3 regions of the Acidovorax sp. GW835-FHT14B10 genome follow, and region 2 is predicted to be linked to each of the others. Evidence: predicted binding sites of a transcription regulator. Region 2 holds the regulator's gene; each other region holds the start of a gene.
What was found. The regulator FNR, encoded in region 2, switches genes on or off when oxygen is low (the NO sensors DNR and NnrR bind a similar motif). The targets are predictions, from matches to a motif close to TTGATNNNNATCAA.
Positions count from the first base shown of each region.

Region 1: a site for FNR is predicted at 1,641-1,654, ahead of ubiU (ubiquinone anaerobic biosynthesis protein UbiU). Genes of this name have one in related genera too.
Region 3: a site for FNR is predicted at 2,123-2,136, ahead of cobA (uroporphyrinogen-III C-methyltransferase). Genes of this name have one in related genera too.

Region 1 covers NZ_JBXAGC010000003.1:180,792-184,063, reverse strand. The annotation lists gene AC1Q5S_RS04195 (fumarylacetoacetate hydrolase family protein) at 1-278, shown strand, start outside; gene AC1Q5S_RS04190 (MFS transporter) at 350-1,528, opposite strand; gene ubiU (ubiquinone anaerobic biosynthesis protein UbiU) at 1,733-2,776, shown strand; gene AC1Q5S_RS04180 (U32 family peptidase) at 2,797-3,272, shown strand, end outside.
Region 2 covers NZ_JBXAGC010000006.1:73,522-76,793, forward strand. The annotation lists gene hemN (oxygen-independent coproporphyrinogen III oxidase) at 1-759, opposite strand, end outside; gene fnr (fumarate/nitrate reduction transcriptional regulator Fnr) at 950-1,672, shown strand; gene AC1Q5S_RS06705 (hypothetical protein) at 1,695-1,988, opposite strand; gene AC1Q5S_RS06710 (FixH family protein) at 2,045-2,317, opposite strand; gene ccoG (cytochrome c oxidase accessory protein CcoG) at 2,392-3,272, opposite strand, start outside.
Region 3 covers NZ_JBXAGC010000017.1:14,765-18,036, forward strand. The annotation lists gene AC1Q5S_RS14160 (lysoplasmalogenase family protein) at 1-1,143, shown strand, start outside; gene cobA (uroporphyrinogen-III C-methyltransferase) at 1,144-2,049, opposite strand; gene AC1Q5S_RS14170 (c-type cytochrome) at 2,170-2,592, shown strand; partial or broken gene AC1Q5S_RS14175 (cytochrome D1 domain-containing protein) at 2,589-3,272, shown strand, end outside.

The DNA.
Region 1 (3,272 bases), on a different contig from region 2:
CCATTCCCGACATCACGCAGCTCACGCTGGAAACCAGACTCAACGGCGCCGTCATGCAGCACGCCAGCGTGGCCGATCTGATCTTCACCGTGCCTGTGATCATCGAATACCTGTCGAACTTCACCAACCTGTCGGCCGGCGATGTCATTGCCACCGGCACGCCGGGTGGGGTGGGCGATAAGCGCCAGCCCCCCGCCTACATGCACGTGGGCGACGTGATCGAAGTGGAGATCACCGGCCTAGGCCGTCTGCGCAACGCCGTGGTCGATGCGGCCTGAGCACAAGTCCAAGGAGAAAAATGGCCTCCGGTGCTTATCCAGAAAGCGCCGATTGCAATTAGATTGATAGCTTAAGCAGCCGTCTGACGGCGCTTGCCTGCCAGCCACAGCAAGGCTGCGCCCGTGACCGCAATGGGAACCAGCGAGCCCGCGTTCAGCAGCGTCCAGCCCTGCGTGGTGACCAGCACGCCTGACGAAAAAGAGCTGAGCGCCAGCGTGGCAAACACGCAGAAATTGATGGCGGCCTGGGCACGGTCTTTTTCTTCGGGGCGGTAGGCCGTCAGGGCCAGCGCCGTGGCGCCGGTGAACAGAAAATTCCAGCCCACGCCCAGCAGGAACAGGGCCACGCCAAAGTGCTGCAGCTCCAGCCCCATGAGTGCAATCACCACGCAGGCCGCGTTCAGCAGCACGCCCGCCCCCATGACAGCCAGCACGCCAAAGCGCTTGATGAGGTGGCCCGTGAAGAAGCCCGGCGCAAACATGCCGATCACATGCCACTGCAGCACCGTCGCCGCATCGTCAAAGGCGAAGCCGCACACCTGCATGGCCAGCGGCGTGGCGGCCATCAGCAGGTTCATCACGCCGTAGCCCAGGGCGGCACCCAGCACCGCCACGATGAAAGCTGGTTGCCGCATCAGTTCGGCCAGGGGCCGGCCTTGGGCGGGCTGGCCTGCCGCGTCGAGTACCGGAGGCTGCACCTCAAAGCGGATGGCGGCCATGCACGCCATGGCGATGAGCGCCACGCCCATCAGCGCGATGTAAGCCCCCGCAAAAGGCGCAGGGAACAGCGTGCGCGTGGCGCTGGCCAGGTTGGGGCCCGTGACGGCGCCCAGCAGGCCACCGGCGAGCACCAGTGAAACGGCCTTTTCGCGGAAAGCAGGCAGCGACAGTTCGGCGGCCGCAAAGCGGTAGAGCTGGCCGTTGGCGCTGTAGTAGCCTGCCACCAGGGTCGCGGTGCACAGCAGCCAGAAGTTGGCGCTGAAAGCCGCCCAGGCACACAGCGCGGCGGATGCCACCGCCACGGCCAGTCCGATCTGGAACGACACCTGCCGCCCCCAGCGCTTTTGGCTGCGCGCCACCAGCGGGGTGGACAGCGCGCCGCCCACCACATAGCCCATCACGGGCAGCGTGGCCATCCAGCCGAACGGCGCCAGTTGCAGGCCCACGAGGCCGTTGATGGCGATGAAGACCACGTTGTTGGTCAGGAAAAGGCCCTGGCACAGGGCCAGCAGCCAGAGGTTTCTGTTCACGGCGGTTGGGGTGTGGGGATAAAGGGTAGAGCCTACCCGCTGTGCGGGTCCCGCCCGAAAACAGGGCCTGCATCAAAGTCCGATGGCATTTGTCTGGCATTGTGGGCTGCAGTTGATGAAGATCAGCCACCCTGTGGCCAGGGACCGCTAAGGTGCCGCCAATGCCGTGGCTCCATGCCCGGAGCCGGCCATTGATCGTTTGCCATGGAATCCCTGAACCCTACTGCGGCCCCCCCTGCGGTGCCTGCCCTTGAACTGGTCTGCCCCGCCGGCAGCCTGCCTGCCCTGAAGGCGGCGGTGGACAACGGTGCCAACTGTGTCTACCTGGGCCTGCGCGACGCCACCAACGCCCGCAACTTTGCCGGCCTCAATTTCGACGAGGCGGCCATCGCCAATGGCATCCGCTACGCGCACGAGCGCGGCTGCAAGGTGTTCATGGCGCTGAACACGTACCCGCAGGCGTCCGACCCCGCGCCCTGGCGCAGCGCCATGGACAAGGCGGTGGACCTGGGCGTGGACGCCGTCATCCTGGCCGACCCCGGGCTCATGCAATACGCCGCGCAGCGCCATCCGCAATTGCGCCTGCACCTGTCGGTGCAGGGCTCGGCCACCAACTACGAGGCCATCAATTTCTACCGCGAGCAGTTCGGCATCGTGCGCGCCGTGCTGCCGCGCGTGCTGTCGATGGAGCAGGTGCGCCAGGTCATCGACAAGACGCCGGTGGAGATCGAGGTGTTTGGTTTTGGCAGCCTGTGCGTGATGGTCGAGGGGCGCTGCGCGCTGTCGTCCTACGTCACGGGCGAATCGCCCAACACGCATGGCGTGTGCTCGCCGCCGAAGGCCGTGCGCTGGCAGGAGACGCCGCAGGGCCGCGAGTCGCGCCTGAACGGTGTGCTGATCGACCGCTACGCACCCGGCGAGAACGCCGGCTACCCCACCTTGTGCAAGGGCCGCTTCGACGTGGGCGACGACGAGAACTACTACGCCATCGAAGAGCCCACCAGCCTCAACACGCTGGAGCTGCTGCCCCAGCTGCTGAAAATCGGCGTGCGCGCCATCAAGATCGAAGGCCGCCAGCGCAGCCCCGCGTATGTGGCGCAGGTCACCAAGGTCTGGCGCGAAGCCATGGACCAGTGCCTGGCCAATCCCCACCGCTACGCCCCCAAGACGACCTGGATGGCCAGCCTCGACCAGGTGGCCGAGGGCCAGCAGCACACGCTGGGCGCCTACCACCGCCCCTGGAAATGACGCACCCCGGAGACCGCACCATGAAACTATCCCTGGGTCCGTTGCTGTACTACTGGCCGCGCGAAACCATCTTCGCTTTCTATGAGGCCATGGCCGCCACGCCGCTCGACGTGGTCTATCTGGGCGAAACTGTGTGCTCGCGCCGCCATGAGTTGCGCCTGGCCGACTGGTTGGACATCGCCCGCATGCTGCAGGACGCGGGCAAGCAGGCCGTGCTGTCCACGCAGGTGCTGATCGAGTCGGGCTCGGATGTGAGCGTGCTGCACAAGATCGCCGCCAACACCGACTTCACCGTCGAGGCCAACGACATGGGCGCGGTGCGCTGCCTGTCGGGCCAGCGCCCCTTCGTGGCCGGTCCGCACCTGAACCTGTACAACGCTCCCTCGCTGCAATGGATGGCCCAGCTGGGCGCCAACCGCTGGGTGATGCCGCTGGAGATGGCGCAGGATGCGCTGGCCGCCATGCTGGTGAACCGCCCGGCCGGGCTCGAAACGGA
Region 2 (3,272 bases):
CTTGAAACGATCGGGCAAATGGGCGTAGGCATACAAAGCGATTCGGTCGGGGCGCAATTGGGCCACCTGTGCCAGCGTGCGATCAAACGACTCGGGGGTCTGGCGCGGCAGCCCGTAAATCAAATCCACATTGACCGACTCAAAGCCCAGCGCACGAGACGCTTCCACCAGCGCAAACACCTGCTCTGCGGGCTGAATGCGGTGCACCGCCTTCTGAACCTCGGCATCAAAATCCTGCACACCGAAGCTCAATCGATTGAAGCCCAGTTCCGCCAGCACCGCCAGCCGATCCGAAGTGACCGTGCGAGGATCCACCTCGATGGAATACTCACCACCCGGCGCAAAGGTGAAACTGCGCCGCAGCGTTGCCATGAGCTGGCGCAGTCCGTCATCCGAAAGGAAGGTCGGCGTGCCGCCCCCGAGGTGCAACTGGCTGACCACCTGTCCGGTGCCGCAGTGGGCCGTGTGCAGATCAATCTCGCGGCTGAGGTAGCGCAAATACACGTCGGCACGGTCATGGTGCTTGGTGATGATCTTGTTGCAGGCACAGTAGTAGCACAACGATTCGCAAAACGGAATGTGGACATACAGCGACAGAGGCAGTGCCATGGCCGTAGCGCCAAGCCGGCGCTGTGACAGCGCCAAGACATAGTCCTCTTGCCCAAAAGCCTCCACAAACCGGTCAGCCGTGGGGTAGGAGGTATAGCGCGGTCCTGGTATGTCAAAACGGCGCAGAAGTTCTGGGGTAACAGAGGTCATGGGAAAATATCCTTGCGTGCATTGATACTGTGCCGTACCCTTTGATCCACGTCCTTGACTTTAATCAAGAAGACGAATGGGCACAGGAGGGACAATTTGATTCAAGTCAGCCACCACGCGTGCACTGCGGGACAATGGAGTCCCAGCAGATACAAGCCAATTACCCTGACCTGTCCAGGTCCCAGTGCCCATGAACCCGCAATCCATCAAAGTCGCCTGCTCCAACTGTAACCTGCGAGAACTGTGCATGCCCGTAGGCCTGAACGAGCAGCAGTTGCAACGCATTGACGATATCGTGGCAGTGCGGCGAAAAATCAAGCGGGGAGGTACTCTCTTTCGCAATGGAGAGTCGTTTACTTCTCTCTATGCCATTCGCACCGGGTTTTTCAAGACCTGCGTCGCTACCGAAGATGGGCGCGACCAGGTCACAGGCTTTCAGATGGCGGGTGAAATCATTGGACTCGATGGCATCGTCAACGACCATCACACCTGTGACGCAGTCGCCCTCGAAGATGCCGAAGTGTGTGTCATGCCCTTTGATCGCATCGAAGAACTATCGCGCGAAGTCACGGCGCTGCAACACCACGTTCACAAGATCATGAGCCGGGAAATCGTTCGTGAACACGGCGTGATGCTTTTGCTGGGCAGCATGCGCGCAGAAGAGCGCCTGGCTGCGTTCCTGCTCAACCTGGTGCAACGCCTGCATGCCCGTGGGTTCTCGCAGTCCGAACTGGTATTGCGAATGACACGGGAAGAGATCGGCAGCTACCTTGGACTCAAGCTGGAGACGGTCAGCCGCACGTTCTCGAAGTTTGTGGAAGATGGCACGGTGGAAGTCAAACAACGCCATGTCCGCATTCTGGACACCGATGCACTCAAGCGCATTGTCAACAACCAGCAGGCTTGTCACTGATCGCTGTTCAGGTATTTAACCGTCACGGGCATGACGATGCCTTGCGACAATCGCCCGGTCGAGCATCCGGAGGCACGGGGCAGCGGTTGAGTTCAAAGGGGGACATGGAGAGCAGCGTCGTCAGCGCGCTGGCAGCCATGGTAATGGTCCAGAACGCAAAGAACGCAAGGGTATAGACCCCCTGGCGAGACAGTGTCAATGGTTGACCGAACCAATGAAGATCCTGTGGATCCACCATGGCGAAAACCAGCATTTCCAGGATCCCGGCCACCAGAAAAGCGGGCCAGGCAATCCACATCAGGCGTTGTGTCCACATCGTGTGTTTCCTTGGGGTTGCGGAGGGCGTGTGCATGCGACCAGTTGGACTCTGGTTCAGCGAGGCTGATCTACGGCAGGTGTTGCCGCATGGTTGCGGCCCTTGAGCGCAGGGGCCAAGCTTTTCTCTGGCTGTGCCAGCGTCTGGTTGATCTCCATCCCCTTGCGGTAATAGTCCTCCTCGACGACGGGGTCCGGCCGACTCATGGCAAGCCACAACGTAATGAAGCCGGCAATCACCACAATGACCGGTCCGGCAATCACCAGCCAGACATGCCCAAACTTCCACCATGGCCGGGGTTCGGGAGTAATAACGGGGCTGGTTGGCATGAAAACTCCTCAGGTATCAGCATACAGACCACAAGACGCCATGCAGCGCCCAGCGTGACCTTCATTCAATTGACTCAGCGTGGCACCAGGAATATGGATTTCTCACTCACCTTGCCGCTGCTTTCCAGTGCAGATATGTCGAAATGAATCGCATGGGAACCAGGGGCCGCAGATCCATACGGGATCTGCAGCCGCACCGCTACCCAACGGGATTCTGCGGCACCAATGTCAACCTCCTGCTCTGACGCCACTTCCATGCCATCCAGCCCGCTCGCAGTAATGCGGTAGCGCTGCGCAGCCTCTGTGGCATTCATGATCTGCAGTCGATAGACATTTTCAAGCTTGCCTCCCGCAACAATGCGGGACAAGGCGGCACGGTCACGCACGATGTCCACCTTCAGGGGGGTACGCGTGGTCAGGCTCGCCAGCATGCCCACGCACAAAGCCACCAGAACCGCGGTGTAGATGAGCACGCGAGGACGCAAGACATGTCGCCAGATTTGCGACTGAGTCCAGCGATGCAGAACACCATTCTGGGTTGAATACCGTATCAACCCTCTGGGGTAATGCATCTTGTCCATCACGGTATTGCAGGCATCCACGCAAAGACCGCAGCCAATGCATTCATATTGCAAACCCTTGCGGATGTCGATGCCCACGGGACACACCTGTACACACAAGGTGCAGTCGATGCATTCGCCCAGACCCTTGGCCTTGTAGTCCACCGTCTTGACCCTGGGCCCGCGCGGCTCGCCGCGGGCTTCGTCATAGGTCACGATGAGGGTATCGCGATCGAACATTGCGCTCTGGAAACGCGCATAGGGGCACATGTATTTGCAAACCTGCTCCCGAAGGAAGCCGGCGTTGCCATAAGTGGCCAAGCTGTAGAAAAACACCCAGAAAATCTGCCAGGTACCAGCAAAAGCCAACAACTCGGGACCCAGCTCCCGAATCG
Region 3 (3,272 bases), on a different contig from region 2:
GGCACGCGCGGCCAGCTCAACAGCTGGGACCCGCTGTGGGCCAATGCCCAGGTGTATGCCGGGCTGGCGCACGACAGCTGGCACGCGCGCCGCTGGGGCGACAAGCTCAGGGTGTGGATCAAGCCCCCAGGCTGGCGGCCCGCCGATGTGGCCGAGCGCTTTCCCAAGCCGGCCTTCGACATCGCGCAGATGCCGCGCTTCAACCCGGCCATGGCGCCGGTCACGCGCTGGTTTGCCTGCGTGCAGTTTGCGCTGTTGCTCCCGGGTGTTTCGGTATTTCTGTGGCACGCCGACAGCGCCCCGCTGGCGCACAACCTGGCCTGGTTCGCGGCACTGCTGGCCGTGCAGTGGGCCCTGGGCGCCGTGGTGCAGGGGCGCATCGGCATGCTGCTGGCGCTGATGATCGAGGCGGGCGCCCTGGCCACCGCCACCAGTGCCGTGGGCTGGACCGAGTGGCACTGGCTGTTCAAGCCCCTGGCGATGGCTATTGCTATTGTATTAATAGCATTTAGTGCTTTATCCATAAGCGACAAAAGCCAATTCGATGCAAAACCCTGGACCACGATGGTGCTGGCGCTGGTGCTGTCGCTGGCCGGTGATGTGTTCCTGATGCGGAACGGGCTTTTCATTCCCGGCCTGGTGAGCTTTCTGGGCGCGCACCTGGCTTATATCGCCCTGTTCCGCCGGGGGGTGCCGTGGTTTGCCCACCGCGGCGCACTGGCAGGCACGCTGGCCGTGGGCGCTGCCATGTACGCCTTTTTGTGGACGGGTGGTCTGCCCGCCGCATTGCGCGGCCCGGTGGCGGCCTATGTGCTGGTCATCGCCCTGATGGCCGCGCAGGCCCTGGGGCGCGCCCAGGTGCTGGGCAGCAGCGCGGCGCGCAGGGTGGCGGCGGGCGCCTGCTTTTTCATGCTGAGCGATTCACTGCTGGCCACCCACCGCTTTGTGCAGGCCTTGCCCATGGCGCAGTTCTGGGTGCTGTCCACCTACTACGCCGCGCAGGTGCTGATCGTCTGGGGCTGGCTGCGGGACCCCTCGCCCCTGCAGGCCGACGCCACCCCAGGGGCTGGCGCACCCGAGTGCGCAGCGGCAATCCCTGCGGCGCCCGACCATCCCCGCGCCGTGGCGACCCGCGCAGGCTGATCAGGCGGTGCAGGCCCGCGCCGGGGCGGGCGCAGCGTCGGGGGACCCCGGCAAGCCGGTGAACACCCCGATGGGCGATCCGATTTGCGCCTGCAGCGCCACCGTTTCGCCAATCATGATCAGCGCAGGCGGGTGCACGCCGTGGGCCACGCTCAGCGCGGGCAAGGTTTGCAGCGTGCCCACGATGCTGCGCTGCCCGGGCAATGTCGCACGCTCGACCATCGCCGCCGGTGTGCTGGCGGGCAAGCCATGGGCGATGAGCTGGGCGCAGATGGTGGGCAAGGTGCCCACGCCCATGTAGATCACCACGGTCTGGCGGGGCCGCGCCAGTGCAGCCCAGTCCAGCGCAACGGTGCGCTCGCCCTCTTCGCCCTGCAGGTGGCCCGTGGCAAACACCAGCATGGCGGCATGGTCGCGGTGCGTGAGGGGGATGCCGGTGGCCGCTGCAGCACCCTGGGCCGCGCTGATGCCGGGCACGGTCTCGCAGGCAATGCCCATAGCGGCCAGCGCCTGGGCTTCCTCGCCGCCGCGCCCGAAGATGTAGGGGTCACCCCCCTTGAGCCGCACGAGCGACCGGCCGCTTTGCGCCAGCCGCACCATCAGATCGATGATGCCCTCCTGCGGCAGGGTGTGGTTGCGGCTTTGCTTGCCCACGTAGATCCGCTCGGCGCCGGGGGCCACATGCTGCAGCACGTCATCGGACACAAGGTGGTCATACAGCACCAGGTCGGCGCTGGCCAGCACGCGGGCCGCCTTGAGCGTGAGCAGTTCGGCATCGCCGGGCCCGGCGCCCACCAGGGTCACCCGCCCCCACTCGGAAGACGCCAGCCGGTTGGAAGGACCACCCAAAAGGGCGGTGGGAGTGCTGTCGTGGGGGGGCAGCGAAGGGGAGCAGGCGGTATCCATCGGGGTTTCCATGTGGAACGGTGCACGGTTGAAGGCAATGGCCCGATTGTCAAAACGCCAGGGCCCGTCGTCCTTGATGCACATCAAGGACGATAGCGGCAAATCCAGCGATATTGGGCCATGCACGACAAGAACGCGCCGCAGTCGCCCCGCCTTACCCAGATGGGCAACTCACCCAAGGCCGGCAGCTGCCTGCGGGGCCTGCCCCGGCTCGGCATCTGGCTGGCCTTGCTGGCCGGCACCGCCGGACTCCATGCCCAACCCACCCCACCCACCACGCCACGCCAGCAAGCGCTGGTGCGCATGGTGCGCCAGGACTGCGGCTCGTGCCACGGCCTGCGCCTGACCGGTGGCCTGGGCCCCGCGCTCACCCGCGAAGCCCTGGCCGACAAGCCGTTCGACTCCATCGTCGCGACCATCTACCACGGCCGCCCCGGCACGCCGATGGCGCCCTGGAAAGCCATGCTCAGCGAAGCCGATGCCCTGTGGATTGCCCAGCAACTGTTCGCCGGGTTCCCCGAATCTGTGAAAGACCGTCCATGAAACGCCGCCACTGCCTGAGCCTTCTGGGCACCACCCCGCTGTTGCTGAGCGGCTGCGCCAGCGTTGCCAGTGCTTCCGGCGTCCCCGCCGACCTGCCATTGCGCGGCACGGGCGATCTGGGTGGGTGGTGGCCCCCCCCCCCGGCACCCTGGCCATCGTCAACACCAGCCAGCGCACGCTGCTGGCCCAGGTGACCGGCCTGGGCGACCTCTCGCACGCCTCGGTGGTGTTCTCGCGCGACGGCCGCTACGCCTATGTTTTCGGGCGCGACGGCGCGCTCACCAAGGTCGACTTGCTGACGCAGCGCATAACGGCGCGGGTGATGCAGGCCGGGAACTCGATTGGCGGCGCCATCAGCGCCGACGGCAGCCTGGTGGTGGCGCAGAACTACACGCCCGGTGGCATCAAGGCCTTCAACGCCACCACGCTGGAGCTGGTGGCCGACATTCCGGCCGCATACGCGAACGGCCAGCTCTCGCGCGTGGTCGGCCTGGTCGATCTGCCGGGCCGGCGCTTTGCCTACAGCCTGTTCGACGCCAACGCCATCTGGATCACCGACCTGTCCGACCCGGCGCGCCCCGTCACGACCCAGCTGCCGAACATCGGCCGCCAGCCCTACGACGCGCTGGTCACGCCCAACGGGCGCCACTACATCGCCGGCCTGTTCGGCGAGGACGGCC